Regions from separate parts of the Furfurilactobacillus sp. WILCCON 0119 genome, predicted to be linked through region 2. Evidence: riboswitches for the same ligand, from Rfam matches in the RefSeq annotation. Region 2 holds a riboswitch; the other holds the start of a gene.
What was found. Region 2 has a riboswitch for thiamine pyrophosphate ahead of thiM (hydroxyethylthiazole kinase). Riboswitches for the same ligand answer to the same signal wherever they lie in the genome.
Positions count from the first base shown of each region.

Region 1: linked by a shared signal. The riboswitch ahead of ACRYI5_RS06545 (ECF transporter S component) and the one ahead of thiM (hydroxyethylthiazole kinase) in region 2 are both predicted to bind thiamine pyrophosphate.

Region 1 covers NZ_JBPCCV010000003.1:205,901-214,033, reverse strand. The annotation lists gene ACRYI5_RS06560 (alpha/beta hydrolase) at 1-633, shown strand, start outside; gene ACRYI5_RS06555 (energy-coupling factor transporter transmembrane component T family protein) at 699-1,355, opposite strand; gene ACRYI5_RS06550 (ABC transporter ATP-binding protein) at 1,352-2,773, opposite strand; gene ACRYI5_RS06545 (ECF transporter S component) at 2,807-3,391, opposite strand; TPP riboswitch at 3,518-3,607, opposite strand; gene ACRYI5_RS06540 (ECF transporter S component) at 3,660-4,265, opposite strand; gene ACRYI5_RS06535 (hypothetical protein) at 4,298-4,615, opposite strand; gene ACRYI5_RS06530 (nucleoside hydrolase) at 4,824-5,795, opposite strand; gene ACRYI5_RS06525 (MarR family winged helix-turn-helix transcriptional regulator) at 6,093-6,602, shown strand; gene ACRYI5_RS06520 (hypothetical protein) at 6,696-7,271, shown strand; gene ACRYI5_RS06515 (cadmium resistance transporter) at 7,268-7,852, shown strand; gene ACRYI5_RS06510 (metal-dependent transcriptional regulator) at 7,940-8,133, opposite strand, start outside.
Region 2 covers NZ_JBPCCV010000001.1:470,565-478,697, reverse strand. The annotation lists gene parC (DNA topoisomerase IV subunit A) at 1-172, shown strand, start outside; gene ACRYI5_RS02535 (LysR family transcriptional regulator) at 493-1,485, shown strand; gene ACRYI5_RS02530 (manganese-dependent inorganic pyrophosphatase) at 1,485-2,408, shown strand; gene msrB (peptide-methionine (R)-S-oxide reductase MsrB) at 2,580-3,062, shown strand; gene msrA (peptide-methionine (S)-S-oxide reductase MsrA) at 3,065-3,589, shown strand; TPP riboswitch at 3,642-3,746, shown strand; gene thiM (hydroxyethylthiazole kinase) at 3,831-4,655, shown strand; gene thiD (bifunctional hydroxymethylpyrimidine kinase/phosphomethylpyrimidine kinase) at 4,662-5,504, shown strand; gene thiE (thiamine phosphate synthase) at 5,494-6,135, shown strand; gene ACRYI5_RS02500 (hypothetical protein) at 6,243-6,497, shown strand; gene ACRYI5_RS02495 (peptide ABC transporter substrate-binding protein) at 6,585-8,133, opposite strand, start outside.

The sequences.
Region 1 (8,133 bases), on a different contig from region 2:
AAAGAAAAAATGGCGGCCTATGGGACCATGTTTCATGACATGGGCTTTAACGTGTTGATCCCAGATGATCGGGCGGCCGGGCAGTCACAGGGGAAGTACATTGGCTATGGCTGGCTAGATCGGCGTGATTATGTAAAATGGCTTAAACAAGTTGTGCAAAAAAATGGCGCAGACAGTCAACTATTGATGTTTGGTGTGTCGATGGGTGGCGCAACGACCATGATGGTCAGCGGCGAACCGGATGTCCCTAAACAAGTTCGGGCCTACATCGAGGACTGTGGCTACACATCGGTGAAGGATGAAATCAGCTATCAGGCAAAGTCGATGTATGGACTCCCCGCATGGCCACTAGTGGGGATCGTGAGTGAAATCAGTCAGATTCGCGCCGGGTATAATTATGCGGAAGCCAGCTCGGTGAATGCGGTGAAGAAAAATGATAAACCGATGTTCTTTATTCACGGTGATAAGGATACGTTCGTGCCAACCAGCATGGTTTATAAAAATTACCGCGCTGCTGGCGGACCAAAGTCGCTATGGATCGTGAAGGGGGCAAAACACGCTGCCTCATTCCGGCATGATCCAACGGCCTATCAAGCACACATCCAAGCGTTTTTAGATCAACATTTTAAATAATCCTTGTCGTAAAAAAAATCGCTTCTTCATTGACTTATCGTCAACGAAGAAGCGATTTTTTAGACTTACGATAACGAGCTAAACAACACGGTCTGTAAGCAAAGTAAGCTAATGCCAGCGACCCAATAATTCCAGATTGGAACCGAAACGACAGTCACGTGTGTTCGGGGCGCATTTTCAGTAAAGCCGTGAGAAGTCATGGCCTCGGCCAAATTTTCGGACCAGTTAAGGGCGGCCACGATGGCCTTGAAAAGCAGCTGTGGTGACCAGAAATGAAGCGTGATGCCGCGCATTTGAGCACTGGCCCGAATGATGGTGACCTCGCGACGAATCTGTGGCACAAAGTTAAGCGCACCAACCATGCCGTAAACAAAGGTTGTCGGGAGGTGGGCATTTTGTTCCAGTGAGGCCAACGTTTTTGCAGGGGTCGTTGAAAACGTAAAGAGGCCGCCGAGGCCAGCATAGGCGTAGATCCGGGTGGCAAGAACCCAAGCAAAGTGGGCGTTTTGACCACTCGTTGTGAACCGGATGGAACACCAAATCCCGACTGCGGGGATGAGTGGAATGAGGGCGAGACGAACAAACGATACTAAGGGCGCACGTCGCCAACACATAATAAAGAGACTGATGATAAGAATCAAAACATTGGCCCAGATGACGCTGGTAAACGAAATTTCGATACCGATCAAAAGAATTAAGCTGAGGAGAATGGTTGGGTTCATAGGGAAGCCTCGTAGTGGAGTTGGTGATTGATTAGGTGGATGTGCCGATCTGCGTAGTGGACCACATCCGTGAGTTGGTGGGTAATCATGATAATCGTGTGGCCATGTTGATGAACCGCCTCATGTAGTAACTGAAGCATTTGGTGCGTTGACGTTAAGTCTAAACTGGTGAGTGGTTCATCCAGGAGCAGCGTATCCGTCCCCATGATCAACATCAATAAGAGCTGTAATTTTTTCTTTTGGCCCTCACTAAGCGTGTAGACGACGCGGTCTAATAAATCGGCGAGGCCGAGGTCGCTAAGCGTGGCATCAACTTTAGCGGGTGTCCATTCAGTGGAGACTTGGTGCGTCTGGCTAAGGGCCAGTTCCTCTGCAACCGTGATGCGCAAAAACTGACTGCTGGCCTGTTGGAAGACCAACGCGACGTGTTTTGCATACTGTTGGCGGCGGATTTTGTTGAGGTCAGTCTGCCGCCAAGTAATGGTTCCCGTGTACGGTTGTAACCGTGCCAGTGCATTGAGCAACGTTGATTTCCCCGTCCCGTTAGCACCAGTAATAACGGTGAGTTGTGCCTGAAACAGGCTTAACGAGGTAGCGGTCAGTAAGGGTGTTTGGTGGCCGACCGTGAGCTCGTTGAGGTCAAATTCCGATGCTGTCTGAACGACAGGGGAAAGTGATTGTGGTTGATGAGCATGTGCCGCAAAGTCGGTAAACCGAGTGGCCGTTTCGGTGACTGTTGCCGGATGAATCTGCTGACGAGTCGGATCCAAAACGTAAAGTTGATCGATCCGGTCACGATAGTCTGATAGATCATGGTCGGCAATGAGAATCGTTTTATGATGATTGGTGGCTAACTCGCTCAACCGGTCTAATAAGACCGTACGGGCCTCAGGATCAACGTTTGCAAAGGGTTCATCCAGGAGGATCACGCGCGATTCAAGCGCAACAATTAGGGCAAGCGAAACCTTTTGCTGCTCGCCACCGGATAGGGTGGTAAATTGCCGGTCCGCAAGGTCGGCAACATTGGCGAAGGCCAGAGCGTTCCTAACCTTATCAGGAATGACTGCTGGATTGAGCCGTTGGTTTTCCAGTGCAAAAACGAGCTCTTCACGGGGAGTGGGCATAGCGAACTGTTCACCGGGATTTTGAAACATCATGGCAACCAGTGCGGTTCGGTCGTTAGGCGCCAAGACGTTAACGTCCTGACCGGCGATGGTGATGTGCCCCTGCTCTTGGTGGCCCGTAAACGCAGGGTAAAGTCCGGCGACCAGCTTCAGAAACGTCGATTTGCCAGTTCCTGATGGGCCCGTTAGTAAATTAAACGTGCCGTCGAAAACGTCAAGTGACTGATCGTTAAGGACTGGTTGTTGCTGTGCATCATAATAAAACGTAACGTGATCGAGATTAATCAATGACATAATGGTTCACTTTCATAAAAGGTAAATGTAACGTTAGGCGCGCCGATCCAGGAGGTGCGAGCGGTCGAGAAGTTTCGTAACCGCGGCAACAAGGAGACCGCCAAACAGCCACATTGAGATGACCCGGGTGATGAACAAGCCGATTAGCATCCCGGGGTGAAAGGCACTGTAACCAGAGCGAGCAAGGTCCCAAATAAACGTTACGATGGCTGTGGTGATAGCAGATAGCGAGAGGGACCATAAGTCATAACGGCGATAGCGCGTAAACGTGAAACCCAGTTCAGAACCAAACCCCTGAATAAAGCCAGAAAGAAGGGTGCTGGGGCCCCACTGTCCACCGATGATGGCCTCAACAGCGGATGCCAGGAGCTCGCCGATGGTGGCAGAACCAACTTTCCGAAGCATGAAGGCGGCGAGTGGACCAGCCATGGTCCAGAGCCCCAGCAGGGCGTCATTGGCGAATGGTGCCAACCCAAATGGGGTTAGCAACAGGGTAAGTCCGTTGTACAAAAAACCAACGGCAAAGAAAATGATTCCCATGAAAATCGCCATGATCGTGATTAAGATGACGTCACGAAGGTGCCATGAATTGTGATGTGGTGCTGATTGATGTTGCATAAAAAGTTCCTCCTATTGGTAATGTTACCGGACATTAGGAACCGCTATTTGAGACATAAAAACCCCGACACAGATAGAGTCTGTGCCGGGGCGCAATTGCGACATTGAAAACAATCCAAATTAACGGATTGTTGTGACGTATCTCCCTTCGCCGGTACTAACCGGAGCAGGTTCAATGGGTCTTATCTCAGCCAAACGGCACCCCAGATCTATTTAAACTACGCTCATCATAGCGAATACTTAGCAGAAATTCAACAAGTAATGTCCGTTAATTTGACCGACGAACGCGGAGGATTGCCCCACCAATGATCGGCACGATGATAACACCGGCAATCATTTCTGCAATTCCGTTTGTCCCAACCAAGGAAAGGAGCAGCCACATAAATGTGCCACTGTGAGGAATTCCAGGGAAGTAAACGTGGAAAATGGCAATGGTTGACCATGCACTCAAAACAACCAGTGCGGTGTTAGTGAAGGAGGCCCAAAAACCGGAAAGGACAAGTCCTAATCCCTGACGGTGACGCTTAGCCAGCGCCTGGAACGTGTACCCGACGACAAGGCCGATCATGATTCGGGGAACCAAGGCGGTCACAGGATTTCTAAACAGGAAGGCCCCAATGTTGTACGTGGTGGTCCAGGCTTGAATCAGTGAAGCTAACCCCCAGACACCACCGATGAGGGCGCCCCACCACGGTCCGAGCAGAATGGCAGCAATGGCGACGGTAAATTGAATGATGGTAATTTGCAAACCGATAACCATTAATCCCAAGGGGATGTATCCCAAAAAGGGAACGATGACCTGCACGATGATAATGGCAATAAAAAGTGCGGCCAACACGAGGTTTCTGGTGCTAGCGCTAGTAGATGTTTTCATGGTAACGAGCTCCTTTATGTTATGGGAACGGATTAAGCAAGTAGCCGCATCACGCCCATGATGATGTTGTAAAACCAAAGAATGGCACTAACTAAACATAATCCACCAATCAGTAACAGGGTGAGCCAACCAAGGCCAGCCGTTGCGCCACTTGTAAAGCCGACCGCAACGATCCAAAAAAAGCTCCCAAAAGCAATAATGGTTGGTAACAGTTGACTCCAAAAAGCGCGGGCTGCATCACGAGTAACGTCTCGTTGCCCAGCTGCAGCGATCCAAACGATTAGCGGAAAGATAACTGGTAAAAATAAAATGCTGAGGTAACAAAGGGCTGTTAACACTTTATGTGCCATGGTCACCGCCGCCTTTCCTAAATGATTACGTTCATTTTACGCTAGCAGGACGATTGACGCCAAAGTTTTTAATTGACCCAGGTGGAAAAATCGTGACGGCGACTAAACGACGCAATCATTTAGGATTACGTCATGAATCCGCATAAAAAGCGACCGCTTCCTGATTTGTTAGGAAACGGTCGCTCCAAATTGAGCAGAATATGAATGATTAATGTTGGGCAAATAAGTTGGTCAACAAGTCCATGAAATGGGCAAGGTAACGATCCTTATCAACATCAACTGCAACCTTCATGTTAGTCGTTGGGTCATTCAGTCGAGCTGAATCACCAATGGTCCGACCAATATCAGCAGGGTTAGCAGGGTCATCATGAGTGACCTTCATGTTTAAATCAATCAACTTAGCGTAGCTTGAATCGATTGAGATTCCAACAGCCAATGGGTCGTGAATGGCACAACCATTTTTATCAATGTCTAAATCGTAGTAAGCGTCAATGTAGTAGTCGGTAATGTCAGCAAATTTTTCACCGGCAACCGTTCCAAGATCACGCCATTGTTGCGTTTCCTTCTTAGTCAAAAGGGTCCGCAGAGTCACGTCTAACCCAACCATGGTGGAGCGCAATGGTGAGCGGAAGACACGGTCAGCGGCTGCAGGGTCCTGGTTGATGTTGGCTTCTGTAAAGGCCGTTACGTTACCAGGAACAGTCAAGGCACCACCCATGAAGGTCATGTTACCAATCAGGTTAGCGATGGTTGGATCCTTTTGAATTGCGGCATCAATGTTTGTTTGTGGGCCGGTTGGCACCAAAATCAAATCATCGCCGTATTCATGTGCAGCATCGATGATGAAATCGATCCCTGAATTTGCTTCAACTGGGCGACTTGCTGCAGGAATTTCAACTTCCCCAATCCCGTTGACCCCATGGATCTTTTGACTGATTTCCATAACGTCAAAGTGATCTGTTGTGCTGGAATGTGCGTCACCTAGGAAAACGGGAACGTCTGTTGCACCCAATAGGGCTAACAAGTTGAGCGAATTCTCCGCTGACTTGTCTACCAAAACGTTACCATATGATGAAACGATCCCAATTAAATCAACTTCTGGTGAAGCAACTGCATAGGCGATGGCGAGTGCGTCATCCACCCCAGTGTCTAAATCCAGAATCATTTTCTTTGTTGCCATTTTATAACCCCCACAAATGTCAGATTAAAAGCTGTAAACTGTCTGATTACTTCCCTCATAATAGACGAATGTAAGCCCTTTCTCAAGTGAAATGGCTAATTTCTCATGTCATTGTTAATTAAATAGATTAAATAATGCTTAGATGACCGAAGACTGGTGATAAAACATCGGTCGAGTTAGTCAAAGGGCTTGACCATGCGGTTGTTTAAAAGGATAATAATTAAAATTGTAGTTCATTATAATGTGTATTATAGTTTTTAATGGCAAATAATCACCGAGGATTTAGGGTAGTGAGAGATGAATGATGAAAAGAAGCAGGCACCATCCGAACTAAACGTCAATGAGGTTGTTGAACTGTTACAGCGCGGGTATTTGGGCAGCTTTCGAATTATTGAAAAGGTCCTAACAACACTGCCGATGAAATATGGCACAAACTGGGCAAGTTTGTGCATGCTCAATCAACTAGCGGAAGACCCAAATGTGTCCGTTAACCAGTTGGCGGAGCTCAATCACATAAGTACCGGGGCGGTTTCATTACGAACCCGGGATTTACTGAGTCAGGGATTAATTGAGATTCAGATCGATAAGGATGATCGCCGGCGCCGGCATCTTTCCATTACTGAGGCCGGGCGGGCGTTACAAGAAAACCAGGTCAAAGAGGCGCGGCTAACTGCGGAATTATTACTTCAGCAGGTCAGTTACGACGATGTTATGCGGATGCAGGCCTGTTTTGACGATTTATCGGTAATTTTGGATGGGCGGCTTGAAGCGTGGAACCAGTCATCACTTGCCTCAGACGAACGCTAGTGTGAAATTTTTGGTGTTCTGATTGGGGAATCGCAATGTTTCCGCCAAACGTGGCATAATAAACACCATTAACAACAAGTGAGGATCAGTCTCATGTGGACGGTGATTTTAAGTTTACTGGTATTATTTTATTTTATTCAGGGACAATTTGCTTTTGAACGTCCAACACGATTACGATATTGGGTGCTCCCCATTTTTGCGCTGGTGATGTTCAGTCAAACGTTTAAGGTCACGGCGGTTAACGTCTGGATTGCTGTTGCAATGGTTGGTCTTGGTATTATTATCGGGATCTTGCAGGGACGTTACGCAACCATCCGGCCCCTTCTCGGTGCGAGTGGTGAAGCACGCGTTGAGGTGAAAGGCGGCTGGTTGTACCTTGCTGGCTGGGCTGTCATGCTCATCATTCAGTTAGGGATGGAAGTTATTTTTGCACACCATGCCCTCACCGTGAAGGAGGTTTCAAACGAAGCCTTTCAAAGCGTGACTGACGAGTTGTTTCCGATCCGGCGACTCCAAGGGAGTGGTTGGTGGGTGCTGTGGGCGTTAACGGCCGGTTCAGGACTAGCGTACACATTAACGTTAATGCACCGTTCAGAAGGGTTTCGCGCAACCATCAAACGTCATGCTCATCGCAATGATCGGCGGGCAGAACGGAGGCACCATCAGTGATCCGAGTGATGATTACAGCCGGTGGAGCGTTTTTAGCGACCAACATGGACGATCTCTTGTTGTTAATTATGTTTGCCGGGTCAGCGAAAACAAAACGCCAGTGGCGTGCTGTTGTATGGGGGCAACTGTCAGGAATCGTTACGCTAATTGCCGTAAGCTGGCTCTTAAGCTTTGGACTGATGAAGTTTGCCCCGTCATGGATCAGTCTTCTCGGGATCATTCCAATTGCGGTTGGGGTGCTCGATCTGTGGCATGAACGTCACGGGTGGGCAGAGACGTCTGAATTGAAGCAGGCCAAGGTTCGAGCTGTTTCCGTTCCGTTAGTATGGAGTGTGACGGTTGGGGATGGTGGCGATAATCTGAGTGTCTACATTCCACTATTTGCGAAGCAAACAGCGGCAGACATGACAATGACAATTGCAATCTTTCTCATGTTAACCATCGCATGGCTCTGGTTGGGCCGCCGCTTAGCACAAACGAAGGTGGCCGTTGTAATTGTGGAGCGCTTTAGCACGTGGCTGATGCCAGCCCTGTTAATTCTGGTCGGGAGCGTCATTTTATGGCACGGGTTTATCCACTAGCCTAATTAAATTAATATAAAACACCCCGCGTCCTTAGATCGTTCGCTAAGGACACGGGGTGTTTTGGTTGGGGAACATGGGCACCCGTTATTTTGCTTCAGGAGTTGTTACGAACACATTGTTGGCAGCTTTAAAACTAACGTCAACATGGTCGCCTGCATCAGTGGTTAAGGTGATTGGACCTTCAAAAGGCGCGTGAGCCGAAACGGTGTACGTTTGGCCAACCACGAAGTTCAAGCTTTCTAAGTATTCCAACAGGTCGTGATTATCAACAAAACGGG
Region 2 (8,133 bases):
AACCCTTTCACCCGTCGAAATCGTGACGGCTCGCGGCGTTCGCCACGATGTTTTACCGGCTGAGCACGAGCGGAACGCACGTTACTCAAATGGATCGTTTGTGATCGATGTGGATACGGAAGGGTTACCACTCTCCATTCGGCGTCGTGAAGCAGAATTAGTCTTGAATTAATGTTTTGCTTGGGTAAACCATTAGGCAGATAAATTGAGCAGGACGATTTAAAGCGCTTCAAAACCAAGTGTGCTACAGTATTAACATTACTGTGAGCACACTTTTTTTAATTAAAAACCCTTGGTCATCCGTGTGTTAAGGGCCATAAAGTTTCACATTTGGAAAATTAGGGGCTAGTTATTAAAAAATAATTGCGATCGGGAGCTAATACTTGCACGAGTAGACCACTTTTGCGTACAATTATCGTATCGAAAAGTTTTACTTTATACTTGTTTTGGCCAATAAAACAATTAATAAATCCTTTGAAAGGTGGTTTCACAATGAAAAATAAGCAAGAAACGATTTTTTCATCAAAGACGCTAACCTACTTTTTACAATTAGCCGAAACGATGAACTATACGCAAGCTGCCCAAATCCTTGGGATCACACAGCCGGCTTTAACACAACAAATTAAAAAACTGGAACGGACAGTTGGTGCACCATTATTTTACTCCGTTGGGAAAAAGCTCCGGCTATCCGAAGCTGGGAACACCATGCTCGGCGCCACTCATGAAATTTATGACGTGTTGAACCGTGCAACCGATGAAATTCAGCAAACAACCTCTGCTGACTCTGGTGAAATCAACATCGGTCTGTTAGCTTCCATTGAATACTCAGTCTTTGAAGACTTTGCCATTCAATACTACGAAGCCAACCCAGACATCACGATCAACTTCCATATGTTGACCAGAAAAGAAATCTGGGACCGTTTGGAAAATAACCGGATCGATTTGGCAATCATGTACCTTCCAGATGACAGCATCAAAAACTGGAAGCCATACCGGTCAAAGAAGATCATCACGGAAGATCTTTTATTCATTCACCACGAACAAAAACTGGCTGAACGGAAAAAGATTCGGTTAAAGGACACGTTAAACAACGTCTGGGTAACGTACCCACGCGAGTACTACTTAGACCAAGTATTGCGTGAAAACTACAAGAATGCCATGGTTGACTTGCCAAATGCTGTGGCGCGCTTCACAACGCCTGACCAAATTTACCAATTCAGTGCTGAAACAGGGGCCTACACTGCCTTACCAAACAGCTACATCTTGGCTAAGGGATTAGAATCAGACATGTACGCTGCTCAGTTTGAACCTGGAATTAAATTTGACTTAGCGTTCGTTTTCCGTAAAGATAAAGATGAGATTCCGCGTGTCGGGAAATTACTTGATACATTCGAAACCTATTTGAATGAACAAGACTACATTTCTCGCTTAACGCAGATTCACAATAGAAAATACGGTGAACACACTGAAGGAGCAGAGAACTAATGAGCAAACAGTTAATTTTCGGGCACCAAAGTCCTGATACAGACGCCATCGTTGCAGCGAAGGCTTATTCATACCTGCAAAACCACCTTGGCTTCGATACAGAAGCAGTTGCTTTAGGGACACCAAACGAAGAAACTCAGTTTGTCTTGAACTACTTTGACGAACCAACACCACGGATCGTGACAAGCGTTGCGAATGAAGTTGACAGTGTTATGCTGGTCGACCACAATGAAGCGCAACAAAGCGTTGCTGACTTAGCTGACGTAACGGTTACCCACGTGGTTGATCACCACCGGATCGCCAACTTCCAAACGGCACAGCCGGTTTCATACCGCGCAGAACCCGTTGGTTGTACCAGCACGATCTTGGTTAAAATGTTTGACGAAGCCAAGGTTGAAATTCCGGCTCAATTGGCTGGTTTGATGTTGTCGGCCATTATCTCTGACACATTACTGTTGAAGTCACCAACAACAACTGCTGATGACCGGGCCGCCGTTATTGCCCTGGCTGAAATTGCTGACATTGATTACCAAACATACGGTTTGGAAGAATTAAAGGCCGGCACAAACTTGGCTTCAAAGTCAGAAGCGCAATTGGTTGAACAAGATGCCAAGTCATTTGACATGGGTGGCAAGACTGTTCGGATCGACCAAATCAATACCGTTGACCTTGACGAAGTGTTTGCCCGCCAAGATAAGTTAGAAGCTGCCATGGCTGCTGATGCCAAAGAAAATGGCTACGACTTATTCTTAGTGTTAGTGACAAACATCTTAGACAGCGACTCACGGTTGCTTGTTTGGGGTGAACCAGCTGATATCGTTGAAAAGGCCTTTAACACGACCTTAACCAACCACACTGCTAGTTTACCTGGTGTTGTTTCACGTAAGAAACAAGTTGTCCCACCATTGCAAGCAGCGTTCTAAATCACAAATCATGTTTAAACGGCACAAAGTGGATCAGTAATGATCTGTTTTGTGCCGTTTTTTGTTAGTTAACGATTCCGTTGAGCAAATTACTTGCGCCACTGCACAAAAAGTGGAAAATAGACTTACGAGAAGTAAGTGTTTTATTACTTCAGTTGGTTAATTTAAATTATGGTGGAGGGATTGCAAATGCAAGATAAAAAAGACGCACTCGCACGGTTGAGTAAGGAAGCATACGCGGTCACTCAAGAGGGTGCGACGGAACGCCCGTTTTCTGGGCAGTATGACGCGTTTGATAAACCAGGAATTTACGTTGACATTGTGAGTGGTGAACCCATGTTTTCGTCGCTGGATAAATATGACGCTGGTTGTGGGTGGCCCTCATTTACAAAGCCAATCGCACCACAAAACGTTCAGGAACACCGTGATCAATCATTTGGAATGGAACGAACTGAAGTACGGAGCCGCGACGCTAACTCACACCTTGGCCATGTTTTTACTGATGGTCCGATCGCAGCCGGTGGGTTACGGTACTGCATCAATTCTGCGGCCCTCCGTTTTGTCCCGGCAGATCAGTTAGAGGCCCAGGGGTACACTGACTACATCAGTCAATTTCCTAACGTTTCCCAACAAGCACACCAACAGGAGGATTAACGATGGCAGAAGAAACAGCAATTTTTGCAGGCGGGTGTTTTTGGTGCATGGTTAAACCCTTTGACACGGTTCCGGGCATCCACAGTGTTGTCGCCGGCTACACTGGCGGCCACGTGGCCAACCCAACGTATGAGCAAGTCGCCAGTCACACAACTGGGCATACGGAAGCCGTCAAAATCACGTTTGACCCAACCGTTATGTCATATGAACAACTGGTTGATATTTACTGGCAACAAACGGATCCAACTGACGCCATGGGTCAATTCCAAGACCGTGGTGACAGTTATCGTCCGGTAATTTATGTGAATGGTTCCGAACAGCGATCAGTGGCAGAAGCGTCTAAGGCAGCACTTGCCGCGTCTGGCCGGTTTGATCAACCGATTGTGACCCAGATCGAAGATGCCAAGCCATTTTACCCAGCTGAGGACTATCATCAGGATTTCTACAAAAAGAATCCGCTCCGCTTTGAAATGGAAGAAGCGGGTGGGCGAAGTGCGTTCATCAAGCGACAGTGGCAAGATCGGTAACGGCTTGAATTGACGGCACAAGAATTAATCTGTATGCTAATAATGAATAAGCGAACACCACTAGGGGGGTTCATCATTGATGAACTGAGATGGCAACTTGCCGGACCCTTTGAACCTGTAAGTTTACACTTGCGTAGGAAAGTGGTCAGCAACCCGGGTTTTTAAGGTACGATTGAGCGGGGCGCTGGACCATTAATCCTGGTTCAGCGCCCTTTTTGTGTAATTAAAAGGAGTTGTCACAATGACAAACAAGTTCACAGCCGTTGACCCGGCCTTATTAATGACCATTAGGGCGCACCAGCCGGTGGTTTTAAACCTTAGCAACATTGTCACAGTCAACGAGGTCGCCAATGCGCTAAGCGCGATCGGCGCGTCGCCCATTATGTCATGTGCACCTGAAGAAACAGCGGATCTCCTGACCATTGCCGATGCAGTTGTTCTAAACCTTGGCACATGGACACCAGCCCAAGTCACGCACATGGAGGCCCTTGGCCAAGCCGCTAACACGGCCCACGTTCCGGTGATTGTTGATCCGGTTGCCGTTGATCTTCCAAAACGACGGCAGGTGTTTGATCACTTAATGGCGATGGTTCAACCGACCGTCATTCGTGGGAACACCGGTGAAATTGCGAGTCTTGCTGGCTTGACGGCGGTAACGCGGGGAATTGACGCAGCCAACCAAAATGGCCTGTCAACCACCATTGAAACGGCCAAAGCGGTTGCAGCACAGTACCACTGCTGTGTGGTTGCGACTGGACCAATTGATATCATTACGGACGGCGACCATGTCGTGATCAACCGGGCCGGAACGCCATTGTTTGCGACCCACGTTGGTTCTGGCGACCTGCTCAGCAGTGCGCTCGGTGCATTCCTTGCGGTTAGTGACCAACCGTTGACCGCAATTGCCACAGGGACCGCGTTATTTGGGGCCATTGGCGCCTGGACGGTGACGCACCATCAATTAACTGAGCGACAACCGGGAACGTTTGGGATTCGACTATTAGATGCGCTCTGTGGCGTGACCGCTAACGACCTTGCGCCATTTATTCAATTAGGGGAGGACTAACACGTTATGAACGCATTTGATCACGATGACCAATACCCACAAGCACTGTCCATTGCTGGCTCTGATTCTGGCGGCGGCGCTGGGATGCAGGCAGATCTAAAGACCATGCAGGCGCGAAAAACCTTCGCAACGACTGTTCTTGTTGCCATTACTGCTCAAAATACGCTCGGGGTGCAGGATGCGTTTTCTCTGCCACCAAAAATTATTGATGCGCAATTTGCTAGTTTAGCAGCGGATCTCGCCATTAAAGCCTGTAAAACGGGTATGCTCGCTGACGTTACGCGGGTTAAAACGGTGGTGACGAACCTGAAGCGCTACGACTTTGGCCCGTTAACCGTGGACCCCGTAATGATTGCTAAAGGGGGCGCACCGTTGCTTAGTGACGATGCAATTGCTGTGGTTCGTGATGAGCTACTGCCACTTGCGACCATCGTCACACCAAATCTTCCTGAAGCAATGGCCTTAACCAACATGACGATAACGACTGATCAGGACATGCAACGAGCCGCTGAGCAGTTACAAACGCGTGGGACCGCCAACGTTATTATTAAAGGGGGTCACGAAGCAAATAGTGATCAGGTTCGCGATTTTGTGCTGTTAGAAAACGGCCGGTCTTTTTGGCTTAGCGCGCCGCGCATCGAGACGATCAGGACACACGGGACTGGCGACACACTCTCAGCCTGCATCACCGCTGAACTTGCGAAGGGGGCCAGCATTGAAACTGCCATTCGCACCGGGAAGCAATTCGTCACGGCGACCATAACAGACGGGATTACGGTGGGTCATGGTCACGGACCATTGAATCATTGGGCCACCATTGATGAGCAGGAGGGGCACAATGAACTTTAACGCAAAGCAATTAACGGCGTACTTTGTGGCTGGATCACAAGATGTCCCAGCTGGTCAAACCTTGCCAGATCAGTTGGCAGCGGCAATCGACGGGGGAATCACTGCTTTTCAGTACCGTGAAAAGGGACCTGGTGCACTAACAGGAACAGCCCGATTAACGTTGGGGGAACAGCTCCGGGCACAATGCCAAACGGCCAGCATTCCGTTTTTTGTTGATGATGACGTTGACTTAGCCCAAACGCTCCATGCGGACGGGATCCACGTCGGTCAAACGGATCAACGCATCGAGGCGGTCATTGCCGCCGTTCCCGACATGATCATCGGCTATTCGTGCCATACATTGGCTCAAGTTCGCACCGCAAACACGTTGGCGGCAGTTGACTACATTGGTAGTGGGCCCATTTTTCCAACGCAATCAAAAGCAGATGCGGATCCAGCCATTGGATTAACCGGGTTAACGGCCTTAGTTCAGGCAAGTCGCCGCCCCATTGTTGCGATTGGTGGCCTTACGCAAGCTAATTACCAAGCAGTGGCCAGGACAGGTGTCGCCGGCGCCGCTGTTATCAGTTTACTCACCCAGGCGCCCAACATCACTGCGGCAGCCCACGACCTGCTGGAAACATTTAGCTAAGCGGCGAAAAACATTAAACTCTCGCTAAACCAACGGGAAAAGATTGCATTTTTCTCACGCCGAGGCCTACACTAATAGCAATTAATTAGTTTACTGGGGAGAACATCATGCAGAAACGACCAAAACCAATCAATCCGGCCATGCCAACCAACATCGCGTGGGTGATGGCAGTGACCGGGATCATCATCGGACTTTTAGTAGGGGTCCTCTTACCATTCCAATTTAACGGTTCGTTCATTTGGGGGATTCTTGCCATGATTTTGACGGACATCATCTTTTTAGTTTGCTACCGCAGGGTAAGCATCCAAAAACAGACAAAGGCCCGGGCGGCCGCTGATAACGCTGAATCAGCGAGTCATTAATAGACCAATCAAAAAGGACTGCATTCCTGAATTTCTGGGAATACAGTCCTTTTTGATTGGTCAGTCGCCGTTAACTAACTTGTGGTCTTATTTACTCAAGGTTACATTTTTGAAATTGTAGTTAACGCCGGCGGTATTATAGACCAGCCCATGGAGATTGCTTCGTTGTAAGGTACCGCCCACACTGGATCCCCAGTAAAGTGGGATCACGCCTAAATCACGCGTCAACGTTGTTTGTGCCGTTTTGAGGTCCTGATAGCGTTTTTGAGCGTTGTTAGCGTCACTTCCAGCCGCTTGATCCATTGCTTGATCAAACGTCTTATCTGTCCATTTAGCCGCAATTTGATGGTTTGTGCTTTGGAAGAGTGATAAGAACGTTTCCGGATCATTGTAATCACCGCTCCAGCTTAGAACAGCAGCTTGATACTTGCCGGTCGTAATGGCACTTAACTGCGCCTTTAAGGGCACCGTCTGAATGTGCACGGTAATGCCCGGAAGTTTATTCCATTGTGACTGAAGGTACTCAGCAACCTGTTTACTATTGCCGGTATCGTTTGCTAGCAAGTTAATGGTCAACGCGGACTGACCGCTCGCTTTTAGCCCGGCCCGGGCAAGGCGCGTTGCTTTCGCCATGTCGGCTGTGGTGACGGCTTTAACACTGGTTTCCTTGGCAAAATCGGCTCCCGTTTGGGGATTTTGCATCAGTTTTGCTGGTGTTAACCCGGTTGCTGGCGTGGAGCCATCCTGAAGGGTGTCGTTTGTGAGTTGCTTTCGATTAATGGCTAGCGATAACGCCTGCCGCACGGCCAGCTGCTGAAGTGGGGATTTGGTCGTTTGATTTAATCCAATGAACGCAGAGGCGGAACCAGCCCGGTAGTGATAAGCGGGATTGCTTTTTTCATTTGCGACCTGGCTGCTGCTCAACGTTGTCAGGTCCGTTGCCCCGGAGTTGTAGAGGTTCAAACTAGTACTTGCATCCTTTACAACTGCAAAATGAATGTTTTGTAGCTTGACGTGCCGTCGATCCCAGTACTGGCTATTACGTGCCAGTGTCCACTTTGGGTTCGTCCCGGTCCAGCCCTTAATGGTGAACGGCCCGTTGTAAACTTGAGCATTTGCTGAAAGGCCGTAGTGCTTTCCCTGTGCGTTAACGACCCGCTCATTTTGCGGGAAGAAAACGGGGAACCCGAGAAGTAGCTTAAAGTAGGGAATTGGCTTTGTGAGGGTGATTTTCAGCTTATCGGAACCAACGGCCTGAATCCCAAGACTCGAAACGGGGGCTTTGCCGGCCTGGATTTCATCAGCGTTTTTCACACCGCTGAATAAGTAAGCGTATTGACCGGCCGTTTTCGGGTCGTTGGTTCGCTGCCATGCGTACACAAAGTCGGCTGCGGTGACGGGATCACCATTGGACCATTTTGTGTTTTTACGAAGTGTGATGGTCCAGTTCAAACCATCTTTTGAAACTGTTGTTTTAGCGGCCAGCGCTGGTTGTGGTGTATTGTTTTTACCGATTCGGTAGAGCCCTTCATCGGAGTTTGCTAGCGCTGTCAGTGACGTGTTATCCGTTGCCTTGGACGGATCAAGGGAGAGCATTTCAGTCTGTTCAGTAACGTTTAGTGTGTGTTGATCTGCG